Regions from separate parts of the Shewanella sp. 10N.286.45.A1 genome, predicted to be linked through region 2. Evidence: predicted binding sites of a transcription regulator. Region 2 holds the regulator's gene; each other region holds the start of a gene.

Region 1 (3,351 bases), on a different contig from region 2:
GTTGATGGTAGTGCCGGCGGTAACGTCGATATCACCTGGGATGGTATGGGGAAAAATGGTGAACCGGTGGCAGAAGGCAGCTATACCCTTAAAGTAACGGGTAACGTTGACGGTAAAAGTGAAGAGCTCCCCGTTTCAACCTACGCACATGTGACCAGCGTATCATTAGGTACTGCTGCAACGGGTGCCATTTTGAACTTACGTGGTGTGGGTGGCATTAAGATTAGTGATGTATTAGCGGTATCAGAATCGTAAACGTCTGACAGATATTAATAGTAGCGGCGAGTTTAGCCTCTGCTAAAACGAATTGAACAAGGATTGAGGTGAACTATGTCATTTAACATTGCTTTGAGCGGTATATCGTCTGCGCAAAAAGATCTAAATACAACGGCAAACAATATCGCTAACGTAAACACTACTGGCTTTAAAGAATCTCGTGCTGAATTTGCCGATGTTTACGCCAGCTCTATTTTCGCCAATAGTAAAACAACCGTTGGTGGTGGTGTGGCAACCAGCCAAGTGGCGCAGCAGTTCCATCAAGGTAGTTTACAGTTTACCAATAACTCGCTTGATATGGCGATTAACGGTGGTGGCTTCTTTGTGACCTCTTCTGAAGTCGGTTCTCAAGACCACTCATTTACCCGTGCAGGCGCATTCAAGTTTGACTCGAACAATTATATGGTCGACTCAGCAGGTAATTTCCTACAAACCTTCCCGGTTGATAAAGATGGCAACTCAACCTCTGTCAGTTTGACAACGACTCAACCAGTACAAATTCCTGATACTGCAGGTAGTCCGGTTAAAACGGATAATATTGGTTTGCAGATGAACCTTAATGCGGGCGATAAAACCTTTGACCCAGCTAATTTCGATCCCGATGACCCAGATACATTCAATAACTCAACATCAGTAACCATGTACGACTCGCTTGGTGAGCCGCATGTGATGACGACTTACTTTGTTCGCCCTCCTAATGCTGCGCATACTGGTGAGAGTAACTGGGTTGCGTTCTACGCTGTTGACGGTAAAAAAGTTAATGTTGACCCTGCAGCCGGAACCTATGATGTTGATACGAGCGGTGATGGTTTGGTCGATGGCACCAAAAATGCTGAAACTGCTGGTGGTTGGAAAGGTGCTGCAGTTTCATTTAATGATACGGGTGCATACACTGGCAGTAACCCAGCGACAATTCAAACTGAGCAGCTAGGGGTAGGCGGCGCCAATGTTCTAGGTCCTGGCGCTGATGGTTCGCAAACCTTGACCTTGAACTTTAATAACCCGACGCAATATGCCTCACCTTTTGAAGTCACTGAATTGACCCAAGATGGTACTACCGTCGGGCGATTAACTAACGTTGAAGTGGGCGCTGATGGCCTGATTAACGCCAGTTACAGTAACGGTTCTACCGTGCCATTAGCGCGCGTAGCATTGGTTCGTTTTGCTAATGAGCAGGGGTTATCACAAGCAGGTAACACCTCATGGAAAGCGAGCCTTGATTCGGGTCCTGCATTAGCAGGTGAAGCTAACAGTGGTACCTTTGGTAGTATTCGTTCATCGGCACTTGAACAATCAAACGTGGACTTAACCACTGAACTTGTTGATTTGATCTCGGCGCAACGTAACTTCCAAGCTAACTCTCGTACACTGGAAGTCAATAATACGTTGCAACAAACGGTATTGCAGATCCGTTAATTTATCAAACCTCTAGCCGCTTTAGCGGCGGTAGAGTAAAACACGTTGCCGCAGCGGCAACGTGTTTCCTCTCTCTTCTCATCGTTCACTGCTCTATTCGTAAACCCTTCTTTCTATACTTAATTTGTAAATCCAATTTCTGGCACGATGCTTGCTAATTAATACGTTAGACGGAAGTTTGACGGAGCATTACGTGGACAAGTTACTCTATGTCGCTATGAGCGGCGCAAAGCAGAATATGAATTCGTTGGCCATTAGCGCCAACAATTTGGCAAACGCAAATACTGATGGATTTAAAGCTGATCTCGCACAAGCGCGTTCAATGCAAGCCTTCGGTGAAGGATTGCCAACACGTGTATTTGCTATGACAGAGAGCCCGTCAGCTGACTTTACCAATGGTCCGATAAAGACCACGGGTCGAGATTTAGATATTGCCGTAAAGGGCGATGGTTGGATTGCAGTGCAAGCCGATGATGGCGGCGAAGCTTATACCCGTTCAGGTAGCTTGAGTTTCGATACTACAGGCGTATTGCGTAACGATAAAGGTACCCCATTAATGGGTGACAATGGACCTATTGTGTTGCCGCTTCCAATCGAAAAAATTGAAATATCTCAAGATGGCATTATCTCTGTTCGTCCAACAGGGGCAACCGCTGAGGTAATTGAAGAGGTTGGCCGTATTAAATTGGTCAACCCAGGTAATGAAAACTTAATGCGCGGCAAAGATGGACTGTTTCGTCAAATGTCGGGTGAACCCGCACCAGCTGACCTTTCCGTTGGTCTACTGAGTGGGGCCGTTGAAGGCAGTAACGTTAATGCTGTACACGAGATGGTATCGATGATTGACATACAACGTCAGTTTGAGATGCAAGTCAAAATGATGAAAACAGCTGAAGAAACAGATAAAGCATCTGCTTCATTAATGCGCATTAGCTAGGAGATAGAATATGCATCCCGCTTTATGGATAAGTAAGACTGGTTTAGACGCTCAGCAGACTGATATTTCTGTTATTTCAAATAATGTGGCTAACGCCAGCACTGTTGGCTTTAAAAAGAGCCGTGCAGTATTTGAAGATCTCCTCTATCAAAACGTTAACCAAGCGGGTGGGGTGAGTGCATCAAATACCAAGCTGCCAAACGGTTTGAATATTGGCGCGGGTACTCAAGTGGTTGCAACGCAAAAAGTCTTTACTCAAGGCAACATGCTAACCACTGACAATTCGCTTGATTTGATGGTTGAAGGTCCAGGCTTTTTTGAAGTGCAAATGCCAGATGGCACCGCTGCATATACTCGTACTGGTCAGTTTAGCCTTGATGATACCGGCCAAATTGTGACCCCAGGTTCTGGCTACGTAGTGCAACCAGCCATCACGATTCCAGATGATGCCACCAGTATTACTGTGTCTGCAGAGGGTGAGGTGTCAGTTAAAACACCGGGTAATGCTGAAAACCAAGTGGTTGGACAGTTAGCGATGTCAGACTTTATTAACCCAGCAGGTCTAGATCCAATGGGGCAAAACCTCTATATGGAAACGGGCGCAAGTGGCACGCCTATACAAGGCACTGCATCACTTGACGGCATGGGCGCAATTCGCCAAGGGGCACTTGAAACCTCGAATGTAAATGTTACCGAAGAGCTGGTTAACTTGATTGAAAGCC
Region 2 (3,351 bases):
TGATATCAAAAACAATCAGGTTATCTTTTTTGGCCCTGTAGAGGTGACTCAAGGCTCAATTAAAATGAAAGCTGATGAATTGCGGGTTTTCTCTAAAGAAGCGAACTCAGGGAAAACCCTAGTCGCTACGGGTAAGCCAGCAACATACACCCAAGTCATGGAAGATGGTCGCCCCGCAACGGCAAGCGCCAAAGAGATCCGTTACGAACTCGCGACCAGAACCTTAACCTTGCTAGGTGATGCTACACTCGAGCAAGAGGGTAGCCAGGTCACAGGTAACCGCATTAAGTACAATATTGGTTTACAGCAACTTATTGCAGAAAGCACCGGCCAAGGCAATGACCGAGTGATTACTATCATTCAGCCTGAAGCCTACCAAGAAGAGACTCCTGAAACCCCAGCGGAACCGATAGAAAAGCAGGAGCAGCAATGATCCAAAAAACGCTAACCGCACGCAACTTAGCTAAGAGTTATAAAAATCGAGCTGTTGTTCAAGACGTGAGTTTAACGGTAAAAACAGGGCAAATTGTCGGTCTATTAGGTCCAAATGGAGCAGGTAAAACTACAACTTTCTATATGGTTGTGGGGTTAGTACAGAGCGACAAGGGGCAGATCTTTATTGATGAAGATGACTTAACCTTAGATCCGATGCACCTTAGGGCTCGAAAAGGTATTGGCTACCTGCCCCAAGAAGCGAGTATTTTTAGAAAACTTTCGGTCCGTGACAACATCATGGCAGTACTGCAGACTCGCAGCGATATTGATAATGAGCAGCGTGAAGCGCAGCTAGAAAGTTTACTTGAAGAGTTTCATATTACTCACATACGAGATAGCCAAGGTATGGCACTATCTGGTGGTGAACGTCGCCGAGTTGAAATTGCACGAGCGCTAGCAGCCAACCCAAAATTTATTTTGCTTGATGAACCTTTTGCAGGTGTCGATCCTATTTCGGTCATCGACATTAAAAAAATCATTGAACAGCTAAAAAGTCGCGGCCTAGGTGTGCTTATTACTGACCACAACGTTCGTGAAACATTAGACGTATGTGAACATGCATATATCGTAAGTCACGGAAATCTCATTGCAGAAGGCACGCCTGCCGAAATCTTAGACAACCAGCAGGTTAGAGCAGTGTACTTAGGTGAACAATTCAGGCTATAGTTAATCAACAACATGAGCGTTTAAAGCGCGACACTAGTTAAGTATACTAATATAATCATAGTGTTGGGCCTTTACGCTCTCTTCGCCAAATTAACGAGCTTCAACGTTTAATTACAGTGTAGGGAATAGCGGTAAGATGAAAGCGTCACTTCAGCTCAAAATGGGTCAGCAGCTAACCATGACTCCACAGTTACAGCAGGCAATCCGCTTACTGCAACTGTCCTCTTTAGAGCTGCAGCAAGAGATCCAGCAAGCATTAGAGTCTAATCCCCTACTAGAATTAGATGAAGAGCAATCTGACGGCGAACCTGTCAGCAACGAAGATCGCACCACCAGCGAATCCGATAACTACTCAGAATCAGATAGCGATAACGATTACAGCGCCAGCGCCGAAGTCGATCCCCAGCAAGATAGCGCCGCAGTAGAAACCTCTGATGCATTAACTCAAGACTCAATGCCAGATGAACTGCCGATGGATACCACCTGGGATGAAGTTTATACCGTCTCATCAAATGCAAGTTCCGGCGGGATGCGTGATGACGATATGCCATTCCAAGGAGAAACCAGCGAAGGCTTGTATGAGCACCTTGAGTGGCAAAAGAACTTAACACCATTTTCTGATAACGACCTGGCTATCGCCACCGCAATTATTGATGCTATTGACGAACGTGGTTACCTCACTCAAAACTGTGAAGACATTCTTGAGGCGATGGGCGATCCAGAGATAGAAATTGATGAAGTTGAAGCCGTGCTCAAACGCGTACAGCATTTCGACCCTATAGGTGTAGCCGCTCGCGACTTAAGCGAATGTCTCTTAATCCAACTGGCTCAATATGCGACGACTACGCCACATATTGATAATGCTCGCCTACTCATCAAAGACTATTTAGATTTGATTGCAGGGCGCGATTTTAGACAGTTAATGCGTAAAACTAAGCTTAAAGAAGATGAGCTACGTGAAGCCATTAGCTTGATCCAAACTCTCAACCCAAGACCAGGGCTGGCAGTCACCCGCAGCAAAGATGAATACGTTATTCCCGATGTCTCTGTGGCCAAAAAGAAAGGCCGCTGGGTGGTTGAGCTAAACCCAGATTACATGCCTAAAATTAATGTTAATCAACATTACGCATCAATGGCCCGCAGCACTAAAAGCCAAGCCGATGGCCAGTTTATCCGCGGTCATTTGCAGGAAGCTAAGTGGTTTATCAAAAGTTTAGAAAGTCGTAATGAAACCTTATTAAAGGTCAGTAACTGCATCGTTAAATTCCAACAAGGCTTCTTTGAATATGGTGATGAAGCCATGAAGCCAATGGTATTAAACGATATTGCAGAAGCTGTTGAGATGCATGAGTCCACCATCTCAAGGGTTACCACTCAAAAGTATATGCATACCCCAAGAGGTATTTTCGAATTAAAGTATTTCTTCTCTAGTCATGTCGGAACCGACGACGGTGGAGAGTGCTCATCTACAGCTATTAGAGCGTTTATTAAGAAGTTAGTCGCTGCTGAAAACCAAAAGAAACCATTAAGCGATAGCAAAATGGCGCAACTTTTGGCAGAACAAGGGATTAAAGTTGCTCGTCGTACTATCGCGAAATACCGTGAAGCAATGCTGATCCCGCCCTCAAACCAACGTAAGAGTTTATAACTCAAAATTAGGCACTTGGAGGAATTTTCTATGCAAATTAACCTTACTGGACATCACATCGAGATCACTGCATCGCTGCGTGGCTATGTAGAAGAAAAGTTTACAAAGCTTGAACGTCATTTCGATCAGATCAATAATGTCCACGTCATTTTGAACGTAGAAAAAATGCAGCAGATTGCCGAGGCAAGAATCCACCTTAAAAAAGGGGAAGTTTTTGCCACTTCGGAAAATGCGGACATGTATGCCGCAATCGACTCCCTGATCGATAAATTAGATCGTCAGGTTATTAAACACAAAGAGAAGCTGACCAAACACTAACGATGGAACTATGTACCATCCTGCAGCCGGAGTGCACCACCTGTGCCACTCCGGGCAGTAAGAAAAAAGTACTGGAATTAATCAGCGACATTGCCGCTGTCCAGTACCCTACTCTATCTTCACAAGAGATATTCGAGAGCCTTTTAGCTCGCGAAAAAATGGGTAGCACAGGTATAGGCAACGGTATCGCAATCCCGCATGGACGATTGACTAATATTGACCAT
Region 3 (3,351 bases), on a different contig from region 2:
TTGTAAAAGCTCTCAACATCTTCAGCCGCATTCATCACCTTCTCAAGATGAGCTTCATCTTGGCTAGTGATGGCTTCGTTAGCCAAAATGGCACACTTGCCCATATGGGACAATTTGTCGGCTGCTAAGCGAGCCAAATCTTCTGGCCCGATCACGAGCACATTGCCCTCGGTGGTGTAGCTTACGGTCGGTGGAATTAGGTTTTGGATAACCTGCGTTCCAGCAAGGACCTGTTGTCGAACTTCTTTGAGTCCAACTTGCGTTTCACGATTGCTCACATTGCGTTCCTGAACAGTTCTTTGGCTGTTTCTGTACGTAGAGTCGCTGTTTATTATAATGCGCTAAATTAATGCGCCAGCTTTACCTTAAGTACAGCAATTCACATACCAAATTTGTGGAATTAAAAACACTCTAGAGTGACGTTAAACAACTTTGTTATTAGTGTCGTCATGGTGTTCTGGTTCATTTTGGGACAGTTGCTCATCATCCCCGTCCAAAATGTCCGATACCATTTCGGTATCGCTAACAGCTTCAACTTGAACAGTTTCTTCGGTACTGGTCATCTCATCTGACTCGAGTGCCAAAGCTTCTTCGTTCTCCTCCTCATCGTCTTTTTCTTTAACAACATGGCGGAATACTTTCTTTGCGAGTTCAGCCGACACTTCCGCAGATAATTTAGGCTGATTACTGTAATCGAGTGCGTATTCGAGCAAACCGTCGATTTCGCTATAATGTGGCTGCTTCCAGAGGGCTTTTAACGCCGCAGATTTTGCCGCCGGGTCAACATTGGCCCCCATGAAGCTGGCAAAGCTGCCGCCGACTTCAATTTTTTCCGGATCAGGTAAATCCTCTGCAGTAAGCAGCTGCGCCTCATCAGATTCAACAACTTCAGCAGTCGTATTTTCTGCTGAAGCTGGCTGTTTTACGGCCTCGTCTGCTTCGACCTGTGTTTCAACAGTAACAGGGGTTTCTATTTCTGCTTCAGCTTCCTGCTCTACTTTTTGTCGACGCAGATTCCAGCGCGACAGTAAGCCACTCATGAGTTACCTGCAAAATGGTTAGTGCTTGGACCTTCATTTTTACGGCGATTCACATGTTTCTGGCGACGATGAGCTCTAATTTCAACTTCACCGTGACGAGTAATAAAGGCTTCAATCCAGCAAGCGATAGCTTGTGGCATTGGAATATTAAGCACTGGGGTGTCACCCTCTAGGCAACCCGCAGCGACATTTTGGTCGGCTGAGATAGCTGCAGGGATCCAATCACCTTCAAGGTTTTCGTCACAAACGATGTATAACATGGCGTTATCCATGTCGATATTGATACGGTAGCTACCGCGCTCGTCTTTATGCAGCTCAAGCAAGACAAGTTTTGCACCTTCTGGTGCGGCGTGGGTTGCAGGAAGCATTTGGTCAACTTCCCACTGTACTGAGGTCCATCTTCCGACTTGCTTCTCAATTTTTTTAAGAGAAACGTACATTGGCCATTGGCTTTCGGTATGTTGCATTCAGTCTCCGTCTTGCCTGAGATGGCTGCCTGGTTGGCAGTCCAACTAAATAGATACTCCTCTAGTGAAGCAATATGTGTGCCACACAATAACAATATAATAATTTGAACTAGATCAACTATTCCCACCAAAGATTAGGACATTTTGTCCAGAACGCAATCAACAATAGGACATAAATGGGCGACACCAACCCCATAAGTGTGATCTGTAGCTAACTTATATCCCCCTAAAATTAGGTACAGATATTGCTTACCAATAACGGTAACTAAAATTCCTTAACTGATGACGGGTCTTATGACAGCAAACAAGAGCAACCCAACTTTAATCAAAACCGACACCGAAGTACCGCTAACTATTGCGGTCAAAGCCGTCAATGAAAAAGGCGAACAGGTCGACAAATTTATTGCTTGTGAGCGCCCATTAACTGTTTATTTAAACTGGCGCCCAATCGTAACGTTAATGACCTTAGGGGCTAGGGCCGAAGCTTTATCATTAGGTTATCTTAAAAATCAAGGCTTTATATCTGACTTAAGTCAGCTTGAATCAGTAATAGTCGATTGGGATGTTAACTCAGCTGCGATTTTAACCAGTGAAAAGACTGATGATTTAGATGAAAAACTATCAGAAAAAACCGTCACCTCAGGCTGCGGTCAAGGCACGGTTTATGGTGGCTTTATGGCAGGTCTCGATGAAATAAATCTGCCGACACCTCAAATCAAACAAAGCATGATCTATAGCCTACTTAAAAACATCAGTGCCTATAACGAAACTTATAAAAATGCCGGAGCTGTGCATGGTTGCGGTTTATGCCAAGGTGATCAAATCAAAGGCTTCGTTGAAGATGTGGGTCGCCATAATGCCGTTGACACACTAGCTGGGGAGATGTGGTTGAATCAAGATTTTGGCCACAACAAGCTGTTTTACACCACAGGGAGACTCACTTCTGAGATGGTAATTAAAGTCGCTAAAATGGGCATTCCAGTGCTACTTTCCCGTAGCGGCGCAACCCAAATGGGGCTAGAACTCGCGCAAAAGCTCGGGATCACTATGATTGCACGAGCTAAAGGTCGTCATTTCTTGGTTTATAACGGTGCTGAGAATATTGAATTCGATGCAATTTAGTCATTCACGTCAACAAGCTAAGACGATTTTTTGCCACAAGGATTCAAAATGACTGAGCCTACAGAACTTATTTACATGAGTGCCAGACAGGTATCTGAGTATTTAGATCTGAATGAGAAAAAAGTTTACTCGATGGCTAATGACCGTATTTTACCTGCGACCAAAATCACCGGTAAATGGTTGTTCCCTAAAATATTGATTGACCGCTGGGTGATGGATTCTTGCCATAGTGGTATGCTCTCCGACCGGATGCACATTACAGGCAGTGATGATCCACTGTTATCCATGCTCGTTGCGCGCATGATGTCGCAAGTTGGTAAGAGTGAACTGATCAGCTATAGCTCTACAGGCTCTCGTTTAGGCTTAGATCTGCTGTCTCGTGGCTATGCCGATGTGTGTACATTGCATTGGGGTAGTGTTGAAGAGCGTGGCGTACGCCACCCAGCATTACTGCAGGGATATGCAAACCATCAACAATGGGTAATGGTGCACGGCTATACCCGTAAACAAGGGCTAATGATGCGCGCCGATATGCATCATCGTTGCCAAGAGTTGGACAAAATATCCCAACAGTCTTGGCGCTGGGTAGCAAGACAAGCAGGTGCGGGTAGCCAACAACATTTAGAGCAATGGTTAATGAAGCAGGGAGCAACATTTGACCAATTAAACTCAAGTTTAGTTGCCCAAAGTGAGCGCGAACTGGCTGGGTACATCGCTCGTAA
Region 4 (3,351 bases), on a different contig from region 2:
AAGACATGACTTAAATCGGGCTTGTTATACTCATCACCGTTGTCGGCTGTTATCACTAGAATCGGCAGTTCAGTGTCTTGTCTGCGAATATTTTTTATCAATTGATAAGCGGCAAAACCGCTACCAATGATCACAACAGGTACTGTCATGATGGAATCCTCTTAATACCAATCGGTATAATACGTCTCTAGCCGTTATGCTCAACAAACACATCTTTACCCAAGTTGCACTCAGGGCAGAGAAAGTATTCAGGTACGTCAGCCCAAGTAGTTCCAGCTTCAATCTCTTGGCTTGGTTCACCTTTAGCGGGATCATAAACCCAATTACATACAGTGCAGATCATGCATTGGCAATCAGCACTGTGCTCAGTAAGCGCCACCTCTTCAGCATTTTCTGATACAGGCTTAGCTGTTTGAGCAGCAGATTTAGGCTCAGTGTTTAACGTTGCATTAGCAAGACTAGCAACGGTAGTTAGAGGTTGCAGTGCCCACTGTTTTGCAATTTGACGGCCATGTTCACGACATTCACGCATCGCTTTGCCATCAGGTCGCCATTTGGTTTTTAGGCCCAATGCAGTTTGAAAGCCAGCATCCATTAAGCGAGTGTTGATCCGATCGACCGCGCCGCCATTCCAGCCATAACTGCCAAATGCCGCTGCTTTTTTACCTCTAAACCTAAGACCTGTGATCTCTTCTAACATGCCAGCTATTTTTGGCATCATGACATTATTCATGGTTGATGAACCGACAAGCACACCTTTAGAGCGGAAAGTGTGCGATAAGATTTCATTCTTATCGTGTTTAGAAACATTAAACACTTTTACGGCGACACCTGGGTCAACATCATGAATACCTTGGGCAATAGCATCTGCCATCATACGGGTGTTATTCGACATTGAATCATAGAAGATAGTGATCTTGTCTTCTTGGTAGCTGTCAGCCCACTCAAGGTACTGATGAATAATCTGGGTCGGGTTGTCACGCCAAACAATACCGTGAGCTGTTGCAATCATGTCCACAGGCACGTTAAAGCTCAACACTTCATGAATTTTGGCGGTAACGAGACTGCTAAAAGGGGTAAGAATATTAGCGTAATAACGCAGACACTGCTCTTTAAGCTCATTCTGATCAACCTCATCATTAAACAGATGCTCATCGCAGTAATGCTGACCAAAGGCGTCATTACTAAACAGCACAGCATCTTCGGTCATGTAGGTCATCATGCTATCAGGCCAGTGCAGCATTGGCGCTTCAATAAAGATAAGTTGTTTACCATTACCAATATCGACACTGTCACCAGTTTTAACGATCTTGAAGTTCCACTCTGGGTGATGGTGATGACCGACAATAGAGTCTACTGCTGCTTCAGTACAGTAGATTGGCGTGCCTGGTATTTTCTGCATCAAGGCCGTTAACGCACCAGAGTGATCTTCTTCGGCATGGTTTATCACAATGAAATCGATACTATTAAGATCAATTTCCATCTCTAGGTTTTGAATAAACTGGTGGCTAAATCTATGGTCAACTGTATCGATTAATACCGTCTTCTGCTCACGGATGAGGTAACTGTTATAACTGGTACCACGGGTCATTTTGTATTCTGTACCATGGAAGTCTTGTACTTCCCAATCGCGTTGGCCGACCCAGTGGATATTGTTTTTTACATGAATTGTCATTAGCTACTACCTAAAAGACTAAATAAATTTTTAATTTCTAAGTTGAGTAATTGCACTAACCGTGCCAGATATCTAATCGCTTGAAAGTGCTAGGTATGTATAAAAAACAGACATCAGAGTAGTGTCTTTATAACATAAACAACAACGGTCAAATAGACAGCCGTAGTGTCTTAAAGACAATACCCAGTAAGAGTCTTTATGACAAGAAGAAGAAGAAGGAAGAACAATAATATCAGACTGCGCTAAAACGCAAAAAGCGAACCTTTCGGCTCGCTTTTCAAATAATCAAACAAGGTTAACCTAGCTTAATTATCTCAAGTGACTCAATTAGTCTTTAGACTGTTTGAGTCGACTTTCAACTTAGATAGCAACTACGTTAGCTGCTTGTGGGCCTTTTTGGCCTTGTTCTAGGTCGAAAGAAACTTTTTGGCCTTCAGCAAGAGTTTTGAAACCGTCTGAAGCGATTGCACGGAAATGTACGAATACGTCAGCGCCGCCATTGTCTTGAGTGATGAAGCCAAAACCTTTGTCTTCGTTAAACCATTTTACGATACCAGTAGTTGAATTAGACATTTTGTGTCCCTTATATAATTAAAAATTAATAAATCTATCGCGAAATTGCGATGTGCTGAGAGCTTGAATTATTAAATGTGACGATGAAGCTAAGGGAAACACTATGGATAACAACGATAACGCAGTAATCAGAGGCTTACTTTTACTTGATGGTTCACTAATAACTCTGAATGCCAGAGCAAGGCGTACTTTACAGCAGTCAGGGATATTGTAAAGGTTTAATTTATGTAAAAAGAGATCACAGCGGCGCTTTTTCGCTGATGCTTACAGCGTCGGGTAAAAGAATCTACCTTACAATTAATCGTTCAAAAAAACGAACAGGCACATTAAGGTCTATTTGATATTTTTTAACCTAATACAACATTCAAACATATTTCAGATAGACTCATGCTGATAAGTTGAACCGCTAACCGCTTTTTTGGGGCACGATTTTGAGGGGCGTTATAGCAGTAGCATTTGATACAGGGTCATGCTGCAACAACCTAAAGCCATTGATTTTGTTAGAAAAACTATCAAAGAAAATTTTACAACTGCCGATAACGCTAATATTTTTAAGTGACACGGTGCGTGTTATAACTCAATTAACAACGGAATTAAAGACGACTAGGGATAAGTATGTATAGCAGAAAACACGAAAATCAGCTGTTTTGTAAGTGTAAACACTGTAACTCAGAGGATGTAAGTATAACGTTTTCATTTATCCCCAACCTACTGTCATACCCATTAGGCCTATGTGTACTGACTTTAATGGGGATCCAACCATTTCCGGTGAAACTACAATGTAATACCTGTGCCAAACCGTTCTATGGCAGCGGGATACACCATTAATCAAACTCATTTTATTCGGCTCTAAATACGAGAACTAGCTTATATGGATAACCCTGCAACACTACTCATCGTGCAAAACCTGCAGCTATCTAAAACCTTTTACCTAGACATATTAGGACTTGAGTTGATATCTGAAACTGACTCTTGCCTTAAGTTGCTCGCAGGAAACCACAGTGTATTGATGTTTCAAGGAACGTTACCAGCCAGTCAATATGAACACGGTTACAATGCCAGTTCGACACTGGTTTTTAGCGTAAAAAATCTTGATGAAAAAA

Evidence for each region. The regulator sigma-54, encoded in region 2, starts transcription at its own class of promoters, with help from an activator protein. The targets are predictions, from matches to a motif close to GTTGGCACGNNNNTNGNNT.
Region 1: flgF (flagellar basal-body rod protein FlgF) is a predicted target of sigma-54. The motif match lies at 1,831-1,849, and genes of this name have one in related genera.
Region 3: AB4238_RS06240 (formate dehydrogenase accessory sulfurtransferase FdhD) is a predicted target of sigma-54. The motif match lies at 1,740-1,758, and genes of this name have one in related genera.
Region 4: norV (anaerobic nitric oxide reductase flavorubredoxin) is a predicted target of sigma-54. The motif match lies at 1,726-1,744, and genes of this name have one in related genera.

The regions. Positions count from the first base shown of each region.
Region 1 is NZ_JBFRMK010000126.1:14,895-18,245, reverse strand. It holds gene flgD (flagellar hook assembly protein FlgD) at 1-255, shown strand, start outside; gene flgE (flagellar hook protein FlgE) at 331-1,692, shown strand; gene flgF (flagellar basal-body rod protein FlgF) at 1,886-2,629, shown strand; gene flgG (flagellar basal-body rod protein FlgG) at 2,640-3,351, shown strand, end outside.
Region 2 is NZ_JBFRMK010000044.1:8,119-11,469, reverse strand. It holds gene lptA (lipopolysaccharide transport periplasmic protein LptA) at 1-433, shown strand, start outside; gene lptB (LPS export ABC transporter ATP-binding protein) at 430-1,161, shown strand; gene AB4238_RS03935 (RNA polymerase factor sigma-54) at 1,298-2,809, shown strand; gene hpf (ribosome hibernation promoting factor) at 2,840-3,127, shown strand; gene ptsN (PTS IIA-like nitrogen regulatory protein PtsN) at 3,130-3,351, shown strand, end outside.
Region 3 is NZ_JBFRMK010000073.1:50,673-54,023, forward strand. It holds gene AB4238_RS06225 (4Fe-4S binding protein) at 1-278, opposite strand, end outside; gene AB4238_RS06230 (DUF3306 domain-containing protein) at 423-1,040, opposite strand; gene AB4238_RS06235 (DUF3305 domain-containing protein) at 1,037-1,507, opposite strand; gene AB4238_RS06240 (formate dehydrogenase accessory sulfurtransferase FdhD) at 1,802-2,629, shown strand; gene AB4238_RS06245 (substrate-binding domain-containing protein) at 2,678-3,351, shown strand, end outside.
Region 4 is NZ_JBFRMK010000074.1:39,982-43,332, reverse strand. It holds gene norW (NADH:flavorubredoxin reductase NorW) at 1-149, opposite strand, end outside; gene norV (anaerobic nitric oxide reductase flavorubredoxin) at 188-1,675, opposite strand; gene AB4238_RS06465 (cold-shock protein) at 2,036-2,248, opposite strand; gene AB4238_RS06460 (VOC family protein) at 3,120-3,351, shown strand, end outside.